Regions from separate parts of the Larkinella harenae genome, predicted to be linked through region 2. Evidence: riboswitches for the same ligand, from Rfam matches in the RefSeq annotation. Region 2 holds a riboswitch; the other holds the start of a gene.

Region 1 (11,909 bases), on a different contig from region 2:
GCAACCTTAAAAGTAATCCAGGAAGTTCTTGCTGAACTTGATCATGGGCGCCTGCGCGTTGCAGAGCCTGACAGTGCAGGGGAGAAGTGGACAGTTAATGAATGGGTGAAGAAAGCTATTCTACTTTATTTTGTTTCCCGATCAATGCAAACTCAGGAAGTAGGCATTTTTGAGTTTCATGATAAAATCCCTCTAAAGACTGATTACCAGAAAAGGGGAGTTCGCGTGGTTCCACCAGCGGTGGCGCGGTACGGATCTTTTATTGCTCCAGGCGCGATCTTGATGCCATCTTATGTAAATGTCGGAGCTTATGTAGATGAAGGGACGATGGTAGATACCTGGGCTACGGTAGGTAGTTGTGCTCAGATCGGTAAGGATGTTCATTTGAGTGGGGGAGTAGGAATCGGTGGCGTTCTGGAACCACCACAGGCGTCGCCTGTGATTGTGGAAGACGGTGCCTTTATTGGCTCCCGTTGCATCGTAGTTGAAGGCGCTCATATAGGCAAGAAAGCCGTACTAGGAGCAGGTGTTACCATTACTGGCAGCTCTAAAATTATTGATGTAACCGGAGCATCTCCAGTTGAACATCGTGGGTATGTTCCCGACAATTCAGTCGTCATTCCGGGGAGTATTGCTAAAGAGTTTGCTGCAGGCGTTTACCACGTACCGTGTGCACTCATCATTGGTCAACGCAAAGAATCGACCGATTTGAAAACGTCATTGAATGACGCGCTACGCGAAAATAATGTGACAGTTTAACAAACTGTTTTTCTCCATCAATTTACATCTTATGAAGGCCGGTTTACATTTGTAAGCTGGCCTTTTTTTGATTCCACTTGTTTACATTTGTCATAATTTACTTTTGTAATAAATTTGCGCTTGTTTATCATTGTAAATAATTTACTTTTGTTAAAAAAAGCTTGTTATGAATGTAAATGACAAAATTAAACAGGTACTGAAGGACAAGAACTTAACTCCTTCTTATTTCGCCGATGAAATCGGTGTACAACGTTCAAGTATCTCACACATCTTATCGGGTAGAAACCGCCCAAGTTTTGATATCATTCAGAAGATTATCCGCCGGTTTCCCGAACTAGGTTACGATTGGATACTGGAAGATGAACAACCGTCATTTACAAATGTGAACGCGCGAACGGTCGAAGCACCACCACAACCAGTCAGGAAAACCGTTTCACAACCTGAAATTGTGGCAGAAGCCCCACAGTATTCAGCCCCTTCACAATTGCCTACAGCTAAAAAAATAGAAGAAAAAACCATAGAGCGGATTCTCATCTTCTATACAGATGGAACGTTCCGCGAGTATTCTCCTTCATAGATACAGACTTCTGAACACCCCTTTCCATGGTCCTGGGCAAACCCCATTTGCCCAGGACTTTTTTTGTGATTCCCTATACCGGGTCTCTACAAGGTTTGATTGAAAATCCTTCGCAATGCGTTACCTTTGCCTCTGAGAAAAGGCGCTACCTGACACATGTCAGGAATGGCTTAATAGGGAAGCCGGTGTAAGACCGGCACTGTCCCCGCAACTGTAAACTCAATAAGTCTGTTTTCTCTTCTTGCCACTGTCCGAAACTAAGGTCGGATGGGAAGGCCGAAAGCAGGGAGTAAGTCAGGAGACCTACCTTTTTAACAGCTGTTCAACCGGCCGCTTTCGGGTGTAGAAGAACCGGCTTGTGAATCTCTCTGGAGATCTAGAGACGATCCTTTTTACTTAATTAACTTAGTATGCGGTACAGAGACGGGATTTTCCTGTCCTTACTGATCAGTTCGTTTTCGATTGCGAACGGGCAGACCAGCAATGTTGACCAAACCTTACCGGCTATAACGGTTTGGGCGACTCCTCCGGAACGGTTTTCGGCGGGCCTAAAAACGCACCGCATCGATTCCGTGGCTTTGGAACAGTTTCGTTTTCAAAACCTAACGGATATGCTGACGTACCATACACCCCTGGCTTTTAAGGTGTACGGTGCTGGTCAGCTGGCCACAGTCTCTTTTCGGGGCACATCCGCCAACCACACCGCCGTGCTTTGGAACGGTATTAATATCAACCAACCAACCCTGGGCACCACCGATTTTTCAACTTTGCCCGTCATCGGATTCGATCAAGTAGCTATTCAATACGGTTCCTCGGCCAGTAGCGTAGGTTCCGACGCCGTCGGTGGTAGCATCCTGCTCATGAATAATCCGCAGTGGCAACAGCCGGGTTTGTTTGCCTCAATGGGCCAGCAGATCGCCAGCTTTCGTAATTTTAGCACCCAGGGCGGCATCCGGTTTGTGAGTCCGGTTGGTAAAAAATGGCAGGTTTCGGGCAAATCATACGCCAACCTCAGCCACTTCAACAATGATTTTCCGTACCGGGAACGGGGCAACTACTTTGTCGAACATTCAACGACCCGGCAGAAAGGTGTGATCCAGGATTTGTATTTCCGAAATCAGAAAGGAAATCAGCTCGCGTTGAACATGTGGCTGACCGACAATGATTTGGTTATTTCGCCAAATGACACCACAGCACGGGAGCGAACCCGTTCCCAATCATACCGTTTAGTAACAACTTACGAAAACCAAACGCTTTCAGCACGGCTGGGTTTCACGCGTGATATAATTGATTACGCCCGCGGGAATTTCAGAAACCCCAGCCATTCAATGACTGATCGACTAGTCAGTCGAATTGAAAAAGAACTATCCAAATCGTATTCGTCAGGGCTGGCCACGCTGCGGATAGGGGGTGAATGGTCACATTACTGGACCCGCGTCGATGGTTACGATTCTCCGCAGATTGAGGAAGATAGGGCGGATTTGTTTGCCCTCTTACGAATTCAATTAGCAAAATGGCTTTTGTCGGCCAACCTGCGGCAAGCTTTTGTCACTCGGTTCGATCCCCCCATAACGCCTTCCGTTGGCGCCGACTACTTTATTTTTCAAAAAGACAAAGTAAGCTTAACGGCCAAAGCCTCAGCGGGACGAAGCTACCGGGTTCCTACGTTAAACGAACGCTATTGGAAAGAGCTGGGCAATCCTGATCTACGACCCGAGAATGGGTTCAACCTGGAAACAGGTTTGGCCGTGCAGTGGGCACCGGACAAAAATTGGAAAGCTACCACCGAAGCAACGGTTTTCCGCAACCGCATTGACAATTGGTCGTATTGGAATCCCGACTACGGGTATCGGGTCGAAAATCTGCAACTCGTCGTTTCCCGGGGTCTGGAATGGACCAGTACCCTTGCATACCAGACATTGGCCTGGCAATCGGGGCTAAATCTGACGTATGCTTTCACACGCTCGAGCCAGGAGCGGGCTTATAATGCCTATTCACAGGACATTGTTGGCAAACAACTCGTGTATGTTCCCAAACACGTGGGGCGGTTATCAGCGTACATGGCCTGGGGTAAAAACCGTCTGACTATTCAGAATCAGGTTAATTCGCGCCAATACATCACCTTCGACAACATTCAGTTTCTGCGCGGTTTTATGCTGACAAATATTCTGCTTGAAACCGCAGTTAAACTCGGCCCCGTGCAAACACGCATTCAGGGGCAGGTCAACAACGTTTTTGACACTGTTTATCTAAACATCAAGCGCAACGCTATGCCGGGGCGGTACGTTGCCATTCAATTAATCTGTAATCTGAATACCAAAAACCAATGAAGAAGAAAACAATGCTATCGACTAGTCGGCTCAAACTGGCGTTAGGGGTTCTGGTCGCATTTACCTGGTCGTGTAACAACGACAACAATAATCCAGAAGCATTGCCCTACGGTTCGGGCGTGCTGGTGATCAACTCGGGAAATTTCACAGACAACAACGGCTCCATCACGTATTTGCCACCCACCGGAAATTCCATCACTTACGATATATTTAATCAGGTCAACCAACGTTCGCTTACTGGCGGGGTGCAGGGCTACACTGAAGCTGACGGCAAAGGGCTGATTCTAGTAGACAACACAACGGCAGCACAGGATAAAATTGAAATCGTCGACGCCAATACCTTTAAATCGTTGGCGACATTGCGATCACCGGAAATTGAAAATCCGCGATCAGCCATTCGCGTGAGTGCCAATAAAGTATACGTGAGTTGCTGGGACGTCTCCGGCGATTTTAACAATGGCACATTTTATAAAGATCCGGGTTATATTGCTGTTGTCGATCTGACTACCAATACCGTCACGAAGAAAATCCCGGCGGTAAAAGGAGTAGAGTCGCTTCTGCTGGTCGGTACTGAAGTGTTTGCTGGATCAGCGGGTGAAGCCACCAAATTAATAATTATCGACACGACAACGGATCAATTGAAATCCAGTATCGAAATGGGTCCGAATCCAAACCCGGTAGCCGTCGATGCCAATGGCAAATTGTGGGTGCACTCCGGGCACGAATTAATTCGCTTCAACACCAGCAGCAAAACCGTGGAGACGCGCGTTAAAATCGGAAACGACAACACAAAGTCACCAAGTCTTTTTCGATTGAGTGCCGACAAACAATATTTCTATTTTGTCAACAGTTTTTACGACAGCAGTTTCCAGCAAAAAGGAGAACTGTACCGATTCGCCGTAACCGACACCAGCGTTCCGGCCACCACGCCGTTTATCAATCGCTTGTTCAGTGGTCTGGCTGTTGAACCACAAAGTGGCATCATTTACGCCGGATTTGCACCGTCGCTTAAACAGGCCGGTTACGTGATTCGCTACCAGCCCAATGGAACTCTGATTGATTCCCTCAAAGCCGAGATAGGTCCATCCGGATTTTATTTCAAATAAATAACTGCAGAATAAAAAGCGATTAAAGACTTCAGCGATTTGGGTCTTTAATCGCTTTTTTATTGATACTACCTGATGCTGAGCTGATCGAAATCAAAGCAGCAGTAACTTTAGTGCCATTATAGAGCTATAAACCAGCCTATTGTTCCACGTGAATCCATAAACTATTGATCTACACTATCTTATACAATGAACTAATAACCAATAAGTTACACATGATTTTCAGGCTCTAAAATTACACAAAATATTTGTTGTATAATTTATATTATGTTAACTAAGGTTTTCGAATTCATAGAGCCCGCCATATGTTATTCAATTCCCCGCCCTCTTTAGTATTCAATTTACTTGGCTTTATTGAACGGTAATAATTACTTTTTTCTCTGCACATACTGGTCAAATCCAAGACAGAACAATTTCGAGGCTAGGCTACAAAAATAACCAAGCCATTCAATCCACAAACACATGCAGATTATTTGAAACGCAATCCAACCAACCTTACAAACATCGCGCATGACGACCATGCATTAGTGGAATTTTCGGTAAGCCCTAGCTTTGCGGATTAACAACTGGATTTGTCTCTCTCATGTCCCAATCATTTCTCCTCATTCTAACCGAGATGAATTTAGCTTTTGCTTTATCACTACACGCTATAAAACATAGGCATAAAAAAAGAGGACAGTTTTAAAACTGTCCTCTACTATATTAATCGAAACCGTTTGTTATTTGCTTTCGACACAAGCAATTTTCTTTTCTTCAAACTGCTTCAGAATATTCTGAAGGTTAGTCAGGTTATCATTCAGATCCTGATCCGAATCCTTCGCGGCTTTTGCTTTTTCAAAGTAAGGCAATGCCTGTTTGAATTTTCCACAGACCTGACCTTCAATTTGCGCACCCTTTGCCTGATACTCTTTCATATCCATCGAAGAAAGCTGATCCCGAATGATCACGGCTTCGTTGAAGTAAACGGCACCCAGGTTGAAGTTGGCATCGAAGTTGTTCGGATCAACCTGCAAGGCTTTGGTGTAATACTCTTTCACCATTGACCGGTCGCTGTCGACGGCTTTGGTCAATTCCGCCAGCTTCTGCTCCTGGTTTCCGGCAGCCTGCCCTTGTTGAGCCTGCTCCTGAACAGCTTTCTCAAAACCGCTAATTTTCGACTGTGAATCCGTGATCATCTGTTTGACGCGAGCGATCTGGTTTTTCACATCCGCGTTTTTCGGCTCTCTCTTCTGGCGAGCCGTCAGACGTGTTAATTCATTTTGTGATTCTTTCAAGACCACTTTTTCATCAGCCAACTGCTTGGCAGCATCCGGACCTTTTTTTACCGAAGCCTTCAGCTTTTTCAACTCGTCCGATCCTTCACGCATTTTATTGTCGTAAATGTTCGCCAGTGTCAGCAGGTTATTCAAGTTGTTCGGGTCTTTCGCCAACGACTCTTTCAAAGTCGCAATAGCGTCATCCGTTTTGCCGGAAGTAACCAAAATACTCGTGCGCTGCGTGTTCAAGTCTTTATTGTTCGGAAAAATCGTCAAGCCTTTATCGATCGTGGCAATGGCTTTCTCAATTTCCTTGTCCTGATAGTACAAGCTCACCAGCGTTGTGTAGACCGAAACGTCCTTCCCACCATTGGCGATGTAGCGTTCGAACTGTGTTTTAGCCGCGCTCGGATTGTCGGAGCTTTGCAGGAAAATACCACCGTACAGAGCAGCCGTCGTATCTTTCGGGTTGATCTCACCGGCTTTCTGCATAAACGTAGCCGCATCCTTGAAGTTCTTCGCCTGGTATTTGTAGATTCCCGAGTTCATAAACGCCTGGAACAGCGACTGGCCTTTCAGCGCTTCCTCTGCTTCCTTCGCCATTTTACCGGGTCCACCCTTTTTGTCCTTATCTAATTCGACAACCTTCTGATAGGCTTCGTATGCGACGTTTGCGGCATTGGAATCCAGCTTAATGGCCTGCGTAGCAATGTTTTCGTAGGTTTTCGCACGATCCATCCAGGTTTTGGCTTTTGCAGATGATTTTTCATCCGTGATCGCCTTGTCGCTTTTTTCTTTCTCGCTCTGGAAAGTTTTCTCAGTCAGCGCATCGAGCCCCTGTTGTTGCTGCGCGTATGCCCCTACTGATAAAAACCCCGCCAGTAGAAAAAACGAGAGTCGTTTCATATGACTAAAATTTGTGGTTAAACGTTGTTTTCTGAATTAACGTTGGAAAGTACTGAATAAATTGTGGGATTATCAAGCCATTTACTCAGAGGCCGACTCCTCGGGCCCCGTTACGAGACCTTCCGTAATCCCATCATTCCCTTCCGTTTCCTCATCTTCTTCCCGGGCAATACGGGTTACCGACGATATTTCGTCACCGTCCCGCAGGTTGATCAGACGAACACCCTGGGTATTACGGCCAATGACCCGCACCTCTTCAACGTGCATCCGAATGGCCGTTCCCGATTTGGTAATGATCATCAGATCGTCCGAATCCGTCACTTCCAGAATGCCAACCAGGTTTCCGACTTTATCCGTCACTTTCAGGGTACCAACCCCTTTGGCTCCGCGGTTTGTCACCCGGTATTCTTCCAGCGGAGACCGCTTTCCAAACCCTTTCTGCGACACCACCAGCAATTGAGCGTCTTCCCGACCGATGCACACCATCCCGACCGCTTTCACCCCGGGTTCCAGATCAATCCCCCGAACGCCGGCGGCTGTGCGGCCCATCGGACGCACCCGGTTTTCATTGAACCGAACGGCTTTCCCTTCGCTCGATGCAATGATGATATCGTTCTGACCGTTGGTCATACACACGTTCAATAACCGATCGCCTTCTTCTTCGTTGATCGTAATGGCAATGATACCATTCTGACGCGGGCGGGAGTAAGCTTCGAGCAGGGTTTTCTTGATGGTCCCCAGCTCCGTACACATAACGATATAATTATTATTAATATAATCGGTATTCTTCAGATCTTTCACGTTGATCACCGCCCGGACTTTATCGTCCGATTCAATGTTGATGAAGTTGGCCAACGGCCGACCTTTTGAATCACGCGCTCCTTCGGGCAGTTCATAAACCGGCAGCCAGTACAAACGTCCTTTCTGGGTAAAGATCAGCAGCGTATTGTGCATGGTGGCCATGAACAAATGCTCCGTAAAATCATCCTCCTTGGTTTTGGCCGCTCTCGAGCCAACCCCTCCCCGGCTCTGCGCCCGGTATTCCGTCAACGGTGTCCGTTTGATATAGCCTTCGTGCGAAATCGTGATCAACATTTCCTCGTCGGCAATCAGCGACAGATCACTGATATTGCCATCACCGAGCATGTTAATTTCCGACCGGCGCTCGTCACCGTAGCGAGCTTTCAATTCGAGCAGCTCATCCCGGACAATCGTCAGCTTGCGTTCTTCGCTGGCCAGAATATCTTTCAGATCAGCGATCAGCCGCGCCAGTTCTTCGTATTCAGCAATGATCTTATCGCGCTCCAGTCCGGTCAGCCGTTGGAGCCGCAGTTCCAGAATGGCTTTTGCCTGAATCTCCGTCAACTCAAACCGTTCAATCAAACCGTTCTTGGCCACATCCGGGTCACGCGAGCTCCGGATGAGTTCAATCACAGCGTCCAGGTTATCCAGAGCAATCAGCAAACCTTGCAAAATATGCGCCCGCTTCTCGGCCTCCCGCAATTCGTACTGCGTCCGGCGGGTAATCACCTCCTGGCGGTGCTCCACGTAATACCGGATCATGTCTTTCAGGTTCAGCAACACCGGCCGGCCTTTCACCAGCGCGACGTTATTGATGTTGAAAGACGATTGTAACTGGGTATATTTATACAGGTTATTCAGCACCACGTTCGGAACCGCATCACGCTTCAGGTCGTAGACGACACGCAAGCCATCCCGGTCCGACTCATCCCGGAAAGCCGAGATACCTTCAATCTTCCGGTCATTGATCAGTTCCGCCGTTTTTTCCAGCATCATGGCCTTATTGACCATGTACGGAACATCGGTAACAATAATCTGGGTCTTTCCTTTATTCTCTTCAATGGTTGCATGCGCCCGCAGCACAACCCGGCCCTGCCCGGTCCGGAAAGCATTACGAACCCCTTCCATTCCGTAAATCGTTGCGCCCGTCGGAAAATCCGGAGCCAGGATATACTCCATCAACTCATCGACCGTAATATCCTGGTTTTCGATATACGCCACAATCCCATTGACGACCTCTGTCAGGTTGTGGGGCGCCATATTCGTCGCCATTCCCACCGCAATACCCGACGACCCGTTGAGCAACAGGTTCGGCAGCTTGGCGGGCATCACACTTGGTTCTTCCAGCGAATCATCGAAGTTAGGCTGAAAATCGACCGTCTCTTTGTAAATATCCGTCAGAACCTCTTCGGCAATCCGTTTCAGGCGCGCTTCCGTGTACCGCATGGCAGCCGGGGCATCCCCATCAATCGAACCGAAATTTCCCTGACCATCCACCAGCGGGTAACGCAATGACCAGTCCTGGGCCATCCGTACCATCGTACTGTAAACGGACGAGTCTCCGTGTGGGTGGTATTTCCCCAACACCTCGCCCACAATCCGGGCCGATTTCTTAAATGGTTTGTTGTAATTCACGCCCAATTCAGCCATCCCGAACAGAACCCGGCGGTGAACCGGCTTCAATCCGTCACGAACATCCGGCAGGGCCCGGGAAATAATAACCGACATCGAATAATCGATGTAGGCCCCGCGCATTTCGTCTTCAATGTTGATGGGAATAATGTTGGTGGAGTTGTTCTGCTCTTCTGTTTCTTCTGCCATAAGAAGTCAATTCTCAGTCCGATAATTCGAACAAAGCAATGGTTAAAATGTGGAACCGCCCAATGCCAGAGGCCAATTGGCTTCTGGCATCCTGAGCTGTAGGCCTATCATACAAATATGCAAAAAAATCGCCACAAATAAAAGCATTTGCCGCAAGAAGTGCAATTTCCGGCTCATCCTCTCCCCGATCGCAATGACGGGCACCCCTCAACCCATAACCCGGCTGGCAACACCCCCTTTTTTTTCCTGTATTCCTCCCATCAACCGGACTTCCTCCCCTTTTTTCTTCGCCAGCCACCCTTCCCGGTTCGTATTCCCAAATGGATGTAACAGCGGCCTTATTTTAGCTCATTCCCAATTCTCACCAAAAAGTTAGTTTATATAACAAAAGAAAGCCCAATGAAACAGAAACTAACTTTACGAAAGCCTGAAATTGTATTTGAGGGATATTACTTATCTTTGAAACATACACAACTCCTTCCATTGACAACGCATTCCCATTGATGGCCCACACCTACCGGATTATCATTACCGACGACGACGACGACGACCGGCTTCTGTTTAGAACCGTATTAGGGGCAAGCTGGGCCGATTGCGAGGTTGTTTTTGCGGGAGATGGGGTTGAATTGCTTGATCAGCTGGAAAAAAACCGCCAGCTCCCCGCTTTGATTTTCCTGGATTTGAACATGCCGCGCATGGACGGTTTTACAACCCTCAAAGAATTACGCGCCAATCCAGCCTATCGCTCCATACCGGTTATCATTTTCACGACCTCTTCGCTCCCCGAACACATAACCCGCTGTTATGAGCTGGGGGCCAACTCCTACCTAACCAAGCCCACTGGCTATCACGAGCTTACTCATCTGGTCAATCAAATTCGTTCGTTCTGGCTGGAAACCGCCCGCATTCCGACGGTTCTGTAAATTAATTCTTCTCCAGTCACCTCACAACGGCTTGCCGGTAAACCCACCAGCCATTATTTTTAAGGACAGAAAATTTTGGAGCAAAAATTGTGGCGTAAAAAATACCCAAACCGTTGTCTGACAATTAACCTGTTTGCTTCTTTAAAACGGGAAGCAGTCTGAGTACATGAAAAGCCGTCCGTTTGCGCACAAAACGAAGCTGTTTATCTATTATAGCCTCATCGGGCTGATAGCTTTTCTGGCAGTGGGTTGTTCCTTCAGCGGGTTTCGGGTGCACACCGCCCCCCTACCGCTCGCCCAGAATGGCGTCATTGATCTTCGCACCATCAACTTTGAGCAGGTATCCGTCCCTTTGGCCGGTACCTGGAAGTGGCACTGGCAAACGCTCCTACAGCCGGGCACCCCCGAAACCGCATTTGAGTATACGCCATTTCCCAAACTCTGGACCCAAAACACCTGGCACGGCCAGCCTTTGCCTTCGTACGGATACGCTACCTACACCCTCACCGTTTTACTTCCGCCCAATGCTCCTCCGCTCGGATTGAAGGTCCCTGACATGTACACCGCCTGCCGCATCTTTCTGAACGGCCGGGAAGTGGCCCGAAGTGGCTTGCCGGGCACATCCCGGGAAACCACCTTGCCTTTTTTCTCAACACAGATCAAACCCATTCCAGAAAAAGCGGACACGCTACGTATTCTTCTCCAAATCGCAAACTTCTCCCATTCCAAAGGAGGCACTGACCAAACCTTAACCCTGGGAAAAGCGGACGATCTGTTTTTTAAGTACAACCGGGAAGAAGCGTTGAATTTCTTCCTGACCGGCTGCCTCTTCATGGGTGGGTTGTTTTTTTTAGGTTTATTCCTGTTCGGGCGGCACGAAATTTCCATCCTCTACTTTTCACTGTTCTGCCTACTCTACAGCTACCGCATTGCGGGCAGCGACCAGTATCCACTTCACTCCACCTTCCACGGTGTCGAGTGGTCCCTCCTGCTCCACCTCGAATACCTGTCGCTTTTTCTCGGCATTGCGGTTTTTGTGCTGTATACCAAATCGCTGTACCCCCGGGATGTCCACAACTACATTGTCAATGGAATGGCCTGGGTATGTCTGAGCTTTGCCGCCATTACGGTTATTTTTCCGCCCATCGTTTTCACCCATCTGATCAATCCATTTCTGGTGCTGATGGTTTTTTACATTGGGTACGCCTTTTACGTCTACTGGCTGGCGGCCCGGCGCGGCCGGCCGGGGGCCAATTACTCCCTGATGAGCACCGGGGTGTTACTGGCCGTGTTTTTCATCATTATTTTAAAATACTTCCAGATTGCCTACCCGGAAGACATCATTCTGTATAGCGGGTACCTGGCCTTTTTCTTTCTGCAATCACTCGTGCTGTCCTTCCGGTTTGCGTTTACCCTGCAACAGGCCAAGG
Region 2 (11,909 bases):
AGCAAAACCGGGTCTGGCGTCGTGTCGTCATCGAAAAGCCAGGCTTCAACCGCCTGTTGTTCGTCGGGCGTACATTGTCCGCGGTGGTATTTTTCGATAAGCTCCCTGCTGATCTTCATGAATGCGCTTTCGGCCGAATAGATGCTTTGAGTAAAAGTAGCACAAATAAGCGTTAACCGTAAGCCGTGGTGACAAACTAGGTGAAGTATTCGGAAAGATTGGCGCGCAGGGTGGATAGTGCACGGGTAATGTGGTATTCAACGGCCCTCTCCGAAATCAATAGCGAGATGGCAATCTCTTTGTTTGATAAGCCTTGTTCGCGGCTCATTTTGAACACGTTCCGGCACTGGCAGGGCAGTGTTTCGACCAGACCGTTAATTTTTTCTTTCAGGCTATTGTAGAAAATGTCGTTTTCGGTGCCGTTATCGGCCGTATATGCACGGCTAATAGCCTCCTGGGTATATTCTTGCCGAATCTTGCTGTTGCGCAGGTATTCGAACACCTTGAATTTGGCGGATCGGAGGAGGTATCGTTCGATGGAAACCGTAATTTCCAGTTCGTCACGGCGTTCCCAGAGCGACTTAAAAATGTCCTGCACCATGCCTTTGGATACTTCTGCATCGCGCAGGTTGTTGTAACAAACCGCAAAAACCGATTCCCAATGCCGCCCATAGATATCTCGAAACGATTGTTCATCGATTTTGAAAGTGGTCGTATGGGGTGGCGCTTCGTACATACCGGGGCGAAGAAAGCGCAAATATAGTACCCTGCTTTATTTTATCTAGAATTATTCTAAATTAATTAGCAGGTAACCGGCTATGATTCGCAAAAGCCGGTGTGATAGGGTCTGCATGCTGCGTAACCCGTCCAGATCGAAACCGTTAGTCCAGAAATAAAGAACTGTCGGCGTTCCATACTGCTACCTCATTCACCAGGCGCCTGGCTGAATGAGGTAGCAGTATGGTAATTGGACCCGATCGAATTGAACCGTCCGGAACGTTTCCCGGCATTGCCAGTTTAAAAGGTAAAGTGATAGCGCAGCGAAACAGCCCGGCCCGGCAGGTTATAGCCCCGCTTTTCGTAATAATTTTCGTCGGTCAGGTTGGTCACCTGGAGGCTCACCGTATGGTGCTGCGCCAGCGTATACGAAGTGCTCAGATCAAGCACCAGGTACGCCGGATATTCGATTTCCGGATTGGCCGCATCCGTAAAATCGGTGTCTTTCCGGTGTCCTATGTAGCGGCTCAGCAGCCGGGCTCGCCATCCTTTGAACGAATCGTATTCCAGCCCCGCGTTCAGGTTCATTCGGGCCACGTTGGCAATGTCACGGCGGGTCGTATTCCCATCCGTACTGACCAGGGTTTCGGAATACCAGAGCATTGAGGTCGCGTTGCCGAATAGCCGCAGGGAGTACCGATACGCCGTCAAGGCACCAAAATCGTAGCTAACTTCGGTTTCAATCCCACTCAGATCCGAATCGGCTGCGTTGACGTAGGTAGCCCGGGCCACGATAACATCCCCGTTTGGCTGCTTTTCGTTAACCTGCGTTACAATTCGGGCGATCCGATCTCGGACATCGGTATTGAAATACGTAATGGCCGCACTGAAACCGATTTTCGGACGGCTGAACGTCAGGCCAAGGTCATAGCTAATACTGTTTTCATTGGTCAGATTTGGATTGCCGCTGGTAATGGTGATGCGTCCGGTCGTGGTACGGGTTTCGGAGTATCCGGCGACGTTGTACGCATCGGGCGTGACGAAGGCCCGTCCCACGGTGCCCTTCATCCGCAAACCGGGCAGCACCTGAACCACAGCACCCAGGCTGGGACTAATGAATGGGTTTGCGGTTTTTCCCGGTTTAAACGTGGTTAAAAGCGGAGTTTCCTGCACGGCGAAGGTGATGTTATCGTAGCGGAGACCTGGTTGTAGTGTAAGCCGATCTTGCCCAAATGTGAGCAGGCCCTGCGCGTAAAAAGCTGACGAGCGAATGGTGTAATTGGGCTGCGTGGGCGCTCGTTCGGTATCGGCATTGCTCCAACTGCGGGATTGGGTGCCGGCCTTCAGGTAATCGTACCCAATCGTAAGATGGTGCCGCCCCAACTGCCAGCTATCCTTCAACTGAATACCCTGCCAGCGGTTACCGGTATTGGCGGAGAGAAAAGGAGTGACCGGTTTCCCCGCTACATTTGTCGTCTGATTGAAGTTGTTTTCTTCCGCCGTAAAGACGCGCAGGGTTGGTTTGTGCGGACCAATCTGACCGCTCAACGCCACTTCGCCCGACTGCCGGTCCACATCTTTGAGACTGGCCTGCGTGATTCCGTATGTAATATCACCCGGCGATTCGACATCGTTCGCGGTAAATTTTTCGCCCCGAACATCGACCCGCCAGTGGGAGTTCACCTGGTAACCTGCCCGTAGGGTTCCAGAATAATAGGTAAGCTTCGTGTTCGGACGGCTCAAACCGTCATCTTTACGGTCGTCGACGGTTTCGGGCGATAGATTAGGGGGATACTTGACGGCCTGATCGCCTTTGAGCAGATTCCGAAATAGATTCCCGTTCCCCAGCCTGTAATCGTGCGCCCGCTTCAGATAGCTGACCGATGCATCAAAATCAAGTCGTTTGGTGAGATTCCCGCCGATGTTTCCCGCGGCCTGATACGTTTGAAACGAGCCGTACTCGGCGAAGGCACCACCCCGGATGGCCCCCGTTGATCGCCGGGTAATGACGTTGATAACGCCCCCCATCGCCTGAGACCCGTACAAGGCTGATGCAGGCCCTTTCAAAACCTCGACCCGTTCCACATGATTGAGTCCGATGGTAGACAGGTTGGAGGCCCCCGCCGGTCGGCCATCAATGAGCAGTAATGTCCGTTGATTGAGCCCCGAAAACTGGGGGCGGAATCCCCGGATGCCAACCCCCGACGACAGGTTTGGATACTGAATGATGTTGACCGCAGTCAATTTCTTGACCAGATCCGTGACGTCGAAGGCCGGTGTCTGCTCGATGTCACGTCGGGTTATAACCGCGATTTGCTGCGGTACTTTGTCGCGTCTGATTTCCGAACGGGTGGCCGTTACGACTACTTCACTCAGGTCGCTTTGCCGAAGGCTGTCGGGGGAAACCGACTGGGCCCGTAAAGCCGTAAGAGAGAGTATACTTAGTGCCGGATAAAGGCAGGTGAGCCTCGGGAACCAACGGGTAGATCGATCGATAGATCGTTGTTTCATATACTAAGATGGAATGACTTCGAATAAGGTATAGACGCCGATGGCGATGGAAAAAATACCGACGGCATAATTGATCAAACGAACGGCTGACTGCCAGCGGTCAATGACCCGGGTGAGCGAGAAAGCCAGTAAACAACCGTACAGTGTCATGGCAGCGATGATGCCTACACTTTGCAGCACAATGATCCAGACCGCTGTCGATGCATCGCGGGCCGCCAGCGTCAGGGCCACGGTACACGCTCCGCCCGTGCCCGCCAAACCGTGGATCATGCCGACCCAGAACGACCGGCTGACCGGTTTGGGGGAAGTGGAGGGGGTAGCTTCAGGCTCCTGAGGTTTGTGATTGCGCCGGATGGCCACAAGGCCCAGCCAGATCATCAGCGGCCCCACCACGAGTTCAACCTGTTCGGCGATGTTGAGCGACAGGGCCGATTTTAACAACAGAATAAAACAGGCAAACAGAATGAGGGTAAACGAATGGCCCAGCGCCCAGTGCGACGATCGCCAGACGATGCGCCAGATTTGCTGATGATTGCGTTTTTCGGAAGCTAGCACCGACACGGCGGCCATGTGGTCGGGTTCGAAGGAATGCTGCACACCCAGGAGCAGCGAATCCAGAAGAAGTGGGTTGATCATGTGCGTTTACAGGGATTTGAGCCGGTGGCCATCCACGAAAAATGCAAACGCAATGCAGGAGTGGCCGCCCGCCGGGGCGCACTCAATCAACTGCCTGCCTGCTTTTCTTCCCGAAAGCACACCGGATAAAACGCTTAGTGGCAGGTCTTCTGGCTCGTTCAGTTCTGACGCCTTCCCATCCCCGATAAAGGAACAGTGGCAAATCGGTCAAAACGTTTTGTTGAACTATACAGCAGCGGGAACTGCTCCGATTAACACTACGTGGGTAGTGCGACGGATTCCCTTTTAAGCGCTTCGCGATGGAAGCGCACCCGTAAGCAGCCGCAAAAGTACAATTTTATTCATACCTTTGCGCCAGTAAGTATCTACTTCATTTCTCCAACAGGAAAATGGTTCGGCTTAACCGCTGATTAATAGGGAATCGGGTGTAAATCCCGAGCTGTCGCGCAACTGTAAGTAACGCACACACTAGCTACCCGGCGTGATTCGCACGCTTGATGTTCACTGGTTTGAAAAACTGGGAAGGACGGTAGCCAGGTTACAAGTCAGGAGACCTGCCTTTTTTCTTGCTGACAATGCTTTCGCGGTCTGAAGCACGGTCAAGATTGGCTTTCTCCGGCTGGTGTATGCGTATGCCAAAACGGATTGGTGCTGCGTTCCCCAAAGCACCGGTAGCCATTGCCCGTTTGCTCCTTCCCGCTCGCACGACGAAATGCTGGCAGAGACTTTTAAACTTATTTTTTCAAGTTAAAAGCTATGCACAAGCACCCCATTGACCACCCGCGACCTGGTGGCCCATTCGCTTCATTTTTTTGTTTTCTCAGGCCGATTGCGAAACTCGTGTTACTGGTTTCGATGGCTAGCCAAACCGTATGGGGCCAGTCGGCCACCGGTATTATTCGTGGGCAGATTCAGGCCGACACCGGCGAACCCCTGACGGCCATCACTATCCGGCTGGAAGGAACCGGCCTCGGGACTTCCACCGACGAAGAAGGCCAGTTTGTCCTCAAACGCGTACCGTCGGGCACCTACACGCTCATCGCCAGTGGAATTGGCTACGAAGCCCAGAAACAAAACATTACTGTAATTTCTCATGAAACAACTGTACTCCGTTATCAGCTGAACAGCCGCACCAACGAACTTTCGGAAGTGACTGTCACGTCGGTTCACAGCTCGGCTTACTCCTCCATCAATAAGCTCCCTATTCCCACCCGGGACATGCCGGTTACGACCAGTTCGGTGTCGGCCCGTATTATCGAACAGCGCGCCGTCGATGAACTGGGCGAAGCCGTCAAAAACACAACGGGGGTTCGGGCCAACAACACCTACGGCGGTTTTCAGCATTTTACGGTTCGGGGATTCAACAACTTCGTGCTGCTGGTGGATGGGGTCCGCGACGAACGGCACAACATTTCGACCAGCGCGCCCAGCACCAACCTGGCGAATGTGGAACGGATTGAAGTGCTGAAAGGTCCGGCATCGGTGTTGTTTGGCCATTCGGCCCTGGGCGGAATCATCAATATCGTTCGGAAGCGGCCGACGGCGGAGCAGAAAGCCGATTTCTCCGCCACGTACGGGAGCTTCAACACCCGGCGGATGCGGGCGGGTGTGGGCGGTGCGCTGAGTTCAAAACTGCGCTACCGGGCCGATTTCGGTCTTTCGGCCACGGACGGTTTCCGGCAGTCGGCGGTGAGCACCAACAACGCGTACCTGGCGCTGGAGTATACGCCCACCGAAAAGGATTATTTCTACCTGACGCTCGGCGCGAATAAAGACCGCTACGCTACCGATACCGGAATCCCGATGTTGCCCGGTGGCCTCGTCTCGCCGGGAATGGATATGAATACCCGCTACAACGATCCGGCGGATTTCCTGAAGAATACCAATTACAATGTCCAGTTACAGTATGTTCGCCAACTGACTTCCAACCTGCGTCTGTCGAATCAACTGTCGTATTCCCACGACAATATCGACTATTTTTCGACCGAACAGTTGACGTTCAACGCCCGGCGCGATTCCCTGAAACGGACCTCACCTTTGTATTTCAACCACATTACCAAACCCCTTCAGAACCAGTTCGAACTGACTTATGACCTGACTACCGGACCGGTGGAACAGAAAATTCTGGCGGGATATTCGCTCAGTGTGCTGGATCGGAAAACGTATAATGCCACCATTTTTGGTCCGGGCCGATTAAGCCAGATTGCCGTACAGAATCCGGTTCTGAATCAGGGTTATATCGATTATGTGACGACGCAGTACCGGGCGTCCGACGAAACCGTACACGGTTTTTACGTGCAGGACTGGCTGCGGTTTTCGGATAAACTCAAGGCGCTGGTGGGGTTGCGGTTTGACAGTTTCAAGGGCGTCTATTACACCGACAAGGTTGATGCCGACCGAAACGTGACGGAGCGCGGTGCTCAAACACCGATTTCAAAATCGGCCCTGACGTACCGCCTGGGCCTGGTCTATCAGCCCATTCAGTCGTTGTCGGTTTACGGGTCGTATTCAACCTACTTCAAACCGTCGCGCCGGATCGCACCCAACGGCGAAATTTTCGATCCCGAAACCGGCTATCAGGCCGAGGTGGGTAGCCGTCTGGAATTGGCACGACGCTGGACGGCAACGGGATCATTGTATTACATGCGCAAGGACAACCAGGTAGAAAGTCTGCCGGGCGGTGTGTTCAAAGGCATTGGCTCCGCCGAATCAAAAGGTTTTGAGGTGGACATGCAGGGCAGTCCGCTGGCCGGACTGGACATAACAGCTGGCTATACGTTTACACAGGCTAAATATCTGCCGTTTGCCGGGAGTGATGTTAATTCCGTGGCCGGGAACACGGCGGTGCTGGCGCCCAAACACATGGTCAATGTGTGGGTTAATTATGAGCTGCCCAAAACCGTACTTCGCGGGCTGAGCCTGGGGCTGGGTTCAAACTACATGAGCGATACCTACGCCAACAGCGCGAATACCTATGTACTGCCCGCTTATACCGTTGTGGATGGGGCCGTGGGGTACCGCATCGGGCGGGTGGGCCTGCGCCTGAACGTCAACAACCTGCTCAATGAGCGTTACTTCAACAACGTCATCATTACAAACCAGTTTTATCCGGGAGCCACCCGCAACTACCTGTTGACCCTGAAATACAGTCTGTAAACGTAGAAGAATCACCGGTTTTCCAAACAGAGAACCGGTGATTCAAAACCGAAAACCGCCCATGAAGACATTCGTCAAGTGGATGTTGCTCACCCATCGTTACCTGGGGTTTGCTCTGAGCCTGCTTTTCGTCATCTGGTTTCTATCGGGCTTCGTGATGATGTACGCGGGCTTCCCGACGATGAAATACCACCAGCGTTTGCAGCAGCTTCCGCCGGCTAATCTGAGTTCGTGCCAACTGACTCCACAGCAGGCTTTAGACCGCGCCGGAATGACCGATACCGTAAAAACCGTTCGGCTGGGGATGCTGCTCGACCGACCCGTCTACCGAATTGTTACCCAGTCCAATCAGCACAGGGCTGTTTATGCGGATACGGGCGAGCTTCTGCCGCTGGTTGATACGGTTTTGGCGGGGCGGATTGCGCGGGCGTTTGTGCACAACACCAGCCGACCCGCTTCCGTCGAAACGCTGCACCAGATCGATCAGTGGATGGCGGCCCACCGTTCGCAGGGGTATCTGCCCGAGGTGCATCGCTTTGTGATGGATGATCCCGCCCGGACGTACGTCTACGTATCAATGCATACGGGTGAGGCTGTGCAGATGCTCAACGCCCGCCAACGGTTTTGGGCCTGGCTGGGGCCGATCCCGCATTGGATTTACCCAACCGTGCTGATCCGAAACCGCCCGGTATGGAGTCAGGTCGTGATCTGGCTGTCGCTGGTGGGGACGGTGATGTGCGTAGCCGGTATGGTGATGGGAGTTGTGCGGTACAAACGAAACCGGTCCAATGCCTGGGCGTTCAGCCCTTACCGGAAAAAATGGTTTCGCTGGCACCATTACACCGGATTTGCTTTTGGTATTTTTGTGTTCACCTGGACGTTGAGTGGGTTGTTCTCCATGAGTCCGATTGAATTTGGACCTGATCCCGAACGGCGGCTGACGGAATTAAAAGCCTGGTCGGGCGGCCCTCTGAATCCGGTGGGTTTTACGGTGTCTCCGGCGCGGGCTGCGGTCCTGTTTCAGCCGCATTTATTGCTTAAGGAAATGCACCTGGTTCAGCTATTTGGCCGCCCGTACTTCCTGGCTTATCAGGATGATTTTCATACCCGCTTGCTGGCCGCCGATGATCCCGGTGCGCTTCCATTCGAGCAGTTTCCGACTGGTCCACTGGTGGCTCAGCTGACGGCTTTTAACCCCGGTAAACCCGTGCTGGAAGCACGCACACTGACGGAATATGATGATTATTATTATTCAAAAAAGCAGGAAAAGAGGCTACCGGTTTTGCGCATCAAAATTGATAACCCGGCCCAGAGCTGGTATTACGTGGATCTGAAAACGGGGCAGCTGGTTCTGAAACACGAAAACGGAAGCCGTCTGGAACGCTGGCTGTACCACGGTTTGCACAGTCTGGATTTTCGATTTCTGGTGTATAAGCGTCCTTTGTGGGATCTTGTCGTCGGGTTTCTGATGCTGGGGGGTACCGTTGTTAGTGTAACGGGGCTGGTTCTAACGGCAAAATGGCTCCGGCGCAAGCGTAAAAAACGATTTAAAACAGGAAAGCAGCCGGTGAAAACCGTTGGTCGTCGCACGGTTTTGCCATCTTCCGGAAAATTTCATGACTAACACAAAGGGATTTTCGCATTTTCTGCTGGCCGCGCCGTCCAGCGGTTCCGGCAAAACCACGCTGACGCTGGGGCTGTTGCGGGCGCTGGCCAACCGGGGGTTGCGGGTGCAGCCATTTAAGTGTGGTCCGGACTACATCGACACGCTGCACCACGGCACGGCTGCAGGCCGGACCTGTATCAACCTGGATTTGTTTATGGCCACGCCGGAACACGTTCGGGAATCGTACGGGCGGTACGCGTCCGGGGCCGATGTGGCCATTACGGAAGGCGTAATGGGCCTGTTCGACGGAGCCGACCGGATGCAGGGCAGCAGCGCGTCTGTGGCCGAATGGCTGGATCAGCCGGTGATACTGGTTGTCAATGCGAAAGCGATGGCCTATTCGGTGGCTCCGCTGCTCTACGGGTTCAAACATTTTTACCCGCGTATCCGACTCGTGGGCGCCATCTTCAACTTCGTTGGGTCGGTGTCTCACTACCGCTTTTTGCAGGATGCCTGCGCCGACGTCGGCGTGGAAGCGTTGGGCTATCTGCCCGCCGATTCCCGGTTTGCCATTCCGTCGCGTCATCTGGGGCTGCACATTTCCCACGAAACGGATTACGAACAGATCATCCAGGCGCTGGCCGAAGAGCTCCCCAAAACGGTTGATCTGGATCGGTTGCTGGCGGTTACCCGATTGGCCTCCCCGCCCGTTGCTCAGCCTACCCTCCACTACCCGAAACCACTGACTCCCCGGTGGATCAGCGTTGCGCGCGATGAAGCTTTTGCGTTCACGTATCCGCAGAATCTGGACGTGTTGGCGCGCTTTGGCGAGATTACTTTTTTCAGTCCGCTGCACGACACGATCCTGCCCAAAACCGACTTTCTGTACCTGCCGGGCGGTTATCCGGAATTATACGCGTCGACGCTCAATCAGAATGAAGCCATGCGGGAGCAGATTCGGGCGTATTGCCTGGCGGGCGGAATCACCTACGCGGAGTGTGGTGGCCTGATGTACCTGGGCCAGTCCATCCAGATCGCCGACGGCCAGACTGAATCTGTCCAACATAATGACGGCCAAACCATTCCCATGACCGGCGTTCTGGACTTGAAAACGTCCATGCTGTCCGCGAAATTAACCCTCGGTTATCGGGTGGTGGAGTGGAACGGATTGAGTCTAAAAGGACACGAATTTCATTATTCCGTGCCGCACGAAACAAGCCCACAAACATCCATTGCCATCATCACCAACGCGAAAGGCGTACCGGTTGAAACCAGGTTTTACCGAACCCAAAATACCTTTGCGTCCTACGTGCACATGTACTGGGGCGACCAACCCGCGTTTATTGAACAACTGATAGCGTCAGCTACGGATGACAGAAATGCTTCTAAAACCGTCCCGGCAGACCCGCGAAACTATGTCTGAGATCAAACGCCAACGCGTAACCCGTTCCGATGGGAAAGCCATCAACCTGGTACAGCGCCGGGGGCACCTGTCGTATTGTTACAACGCCTGCTGCTGTGGCCGCGTCGATCGGGGTTATGCGCCTATCCCGGTCGAATTGTACAAAAGCGAGTGGATGCGCCGGAAAATCCGTAACGTCGTTCACCTGACTAAAGGCGGTTGCCTGGGACCCTGCACGCTGGCGAACGTCGTTACCTTGCTGTTCGACGGGCATTCGGTCTGGTTTCACTCCATCAACAGTAACTGGCAAATTGTCGCCATTTTTGATTACATCGAAAGCATGATTGCCGCCGACGGTTTTTTGCCCCCGCCCGTCGATCTGTCGGAATATGTTTTCCAATTTTATACCTGGAAAGGCTCCGAAGCTGCGACTCAATTGGGACAAACCGCAACGCCGACGAACGGAATCGTGTTTCTGACCCATGCTGATACGGACCTGCTGACGCTGAACCGGGTTTTGCAGGAATTGCCGGACGATTTCCCGAGAACCACCGGAATCAGTCTGCTGGCCATTAAAAGCGAAGCACAGATGGCGCAACTCCTCGACCGGGAAATTGGGGCGGCCCGGATTATCATTTTACGAATCCACGGTCGGCCCAGCAGCGTGCCGGGATTCAGTGAACTGGTTCGACGGGCGAAAGATAAGGGCCAGCACCTAATCGTGATCAGCGGCACCGGCGAACTGAATCCGGAGTTTGCGGCCGTTTCGACGGTTTCGCCCGCCATTCTGCATGAAACGCTGGCTTACGTTCAGGCGGGGGGCTACCAGAACCTGACGTCGCTGCTGTATTTTCTGTCGGATCACCTGCTGATGACCGGGTTTGGTGCGGAAGCTCCCATTCAGTTACCCGAACACGGTATTTACCATCCCGATTTGCCCGAAAAGGCGGACCTGATTGACTGGGTGCAGCGGCACAATTCCGACCAGCCCACCGTTGGCATCACGTTTTACCGCTCGCACTGGATCAGCGGCAACACGGTTTTTGTGGATGCGCTGATTCGTTCGCTGGAAGACAAAGGGTTGAATGCGTTGCCCGTTTTTACGTCGTCGCTGAAAGCCACCGATCCCGCTACCGACGAACCGTTTGCCTTTGCCTATTTTCAGGCGGATCGGGGTGGGATTTCGGTTGATAATCTGATCAATACGATCTCCTACGCTATGACGGATGTGCGGTTGGGCGGGGAAGAAACGGCGTCGCAACGGGCCTTGTCCCGGCTGAACGTTCCGGTGTTTCAGGCCATCACGCCGGGCATGGCACGCGCACCCTGGGAGTCGTCGAGCCGGGGACTCAATCCGCTGGATACGGCGATGAACGTGGCGATTCCCGAATTTGACGGGCGGATCATTACGGTGCCGGTTTCGTTCAAGGAAAAAGAACGGAGTGCCCGGGGGTACGTTCCGCTCGACGATCGGGTGGAGCGCGTGACGGGGCTGGCGCTGCGGTTTTCCCGTTTGCGTAACCTGCCGAATGATCAAAAGCGAATCGCCTTTATTTTCACCAATTCCAATACAAAAGCGTCGCAGATCGGAAACGCCGTCGGGCTGGATGCCCCGGCGTCACTGCTCAATATGCTGCACGCCATGCAGGCCGAAGGCTATCGGGTTGAAAACCTGCCATTAACGGGTACCGAACTGATTCACCAGCTTATTGACCGTTGTTCGTACGACCAGACCCTGCTAACATCCGCGCAGCTAAAAACCGCAGCGGGTCGGATTTCGGTAAACCGGTATGCCGACTGGTTTGCCGAACTCCCCGAAGCCCTGCGGAACAAAATGGAAAAGCAGTGGGGGCCGCCCCCCGGCGAAACCTACGTTCACGA

The links. A riboswitch is a leader RNA that binds a small molecule or an ion and turns the genes downstream of it on or off. The one in region 2 is predicted to bind cobalamin.
Region 1: another riboswitch for cobalamin. It lies ahead of ACYVH9_RS26265 (TonB-dependent receptor plug domain-containing protein); the one in region 2 lies ahead of ACYVH9_RS04590 (TonB-dependent siderophore receptor).

Annotation. Positions count from the first base shown of each region.
Region 1 covers NZ_BAAGWE010000008.1:63,903-75,811, reverse strand. The annotation lists gene ACYVH9_RS26275 (2,3,4,5-tetrahydropyridine-2,6-dicarboxylate N-succinyltransferase) at 1-759, shown strand, start outside; gene ACYVH9_RS26270 (helix-turn-helix transcriptional regulator) at 926-1,336, shown strand; cobalamin riboswitch at 1,459-1,661, shown strand; gene ACYVH9_RS26265 (TonB-dependent receptor plug domain-containing protein) at 1,747-3,666, shown strand; gene ACYVH9_RS26260 (DUF5074 domain-containing protein) at 3,663-4,772, shown strand; gene ACYVH9_RS26255 (tetratricopeptide repeat protein) at 5,492-6,934, opposite strand; gene gyrA (DNA gyrase subunit A) at 7,016-9,556, opposite strand; gene ACYVH9_RS26245 (response regulator) at 10,060-10,479, shown strand; gene ACYVH9_RS26240 (ATP-binding protein) at 10,646-11,909, shown strand, end outside.
Region 2 covers NZ_BAAGWE010000001.1:1,126,695-1,138,603, forward strand. The annotation lists gene ACYVH9_RS04570 (hypothetical protein) at 1-119, opposite strand, end outside; gene ACYVH9_RS04575 (RNA polymerase sigma-70 factor) at 197-757, opposite strand; gene ACYVH9_RS04580 (TonB-dependent receptor plug domain-containing protein) at 1,018-3,228, opposite strand; gene ACYVH9_RS04585 (hypothetical protein) at 3,232-3,864, opposite strand; cobalamin riboswitch at 3,987-4,194, opposite strand; cobalamin riboswitch at 4,238-4,440, shown strand; gene ACYVH9_RS04590 (TonB-dependent siderophore receptor) at 4,720-7,020, shown strand; gene ACYVH9_RS04595 (PepSY domain-containing protein) at 7,082-8,644, shown strand; gene ACYVH9_RS04600 (cobyrinate a,c-diamide synthase) at 8,637-10,049, shown strand; gene cobN (cobaltochelatase subunit CobN) at 10,042-11,909, shown strand, end outside.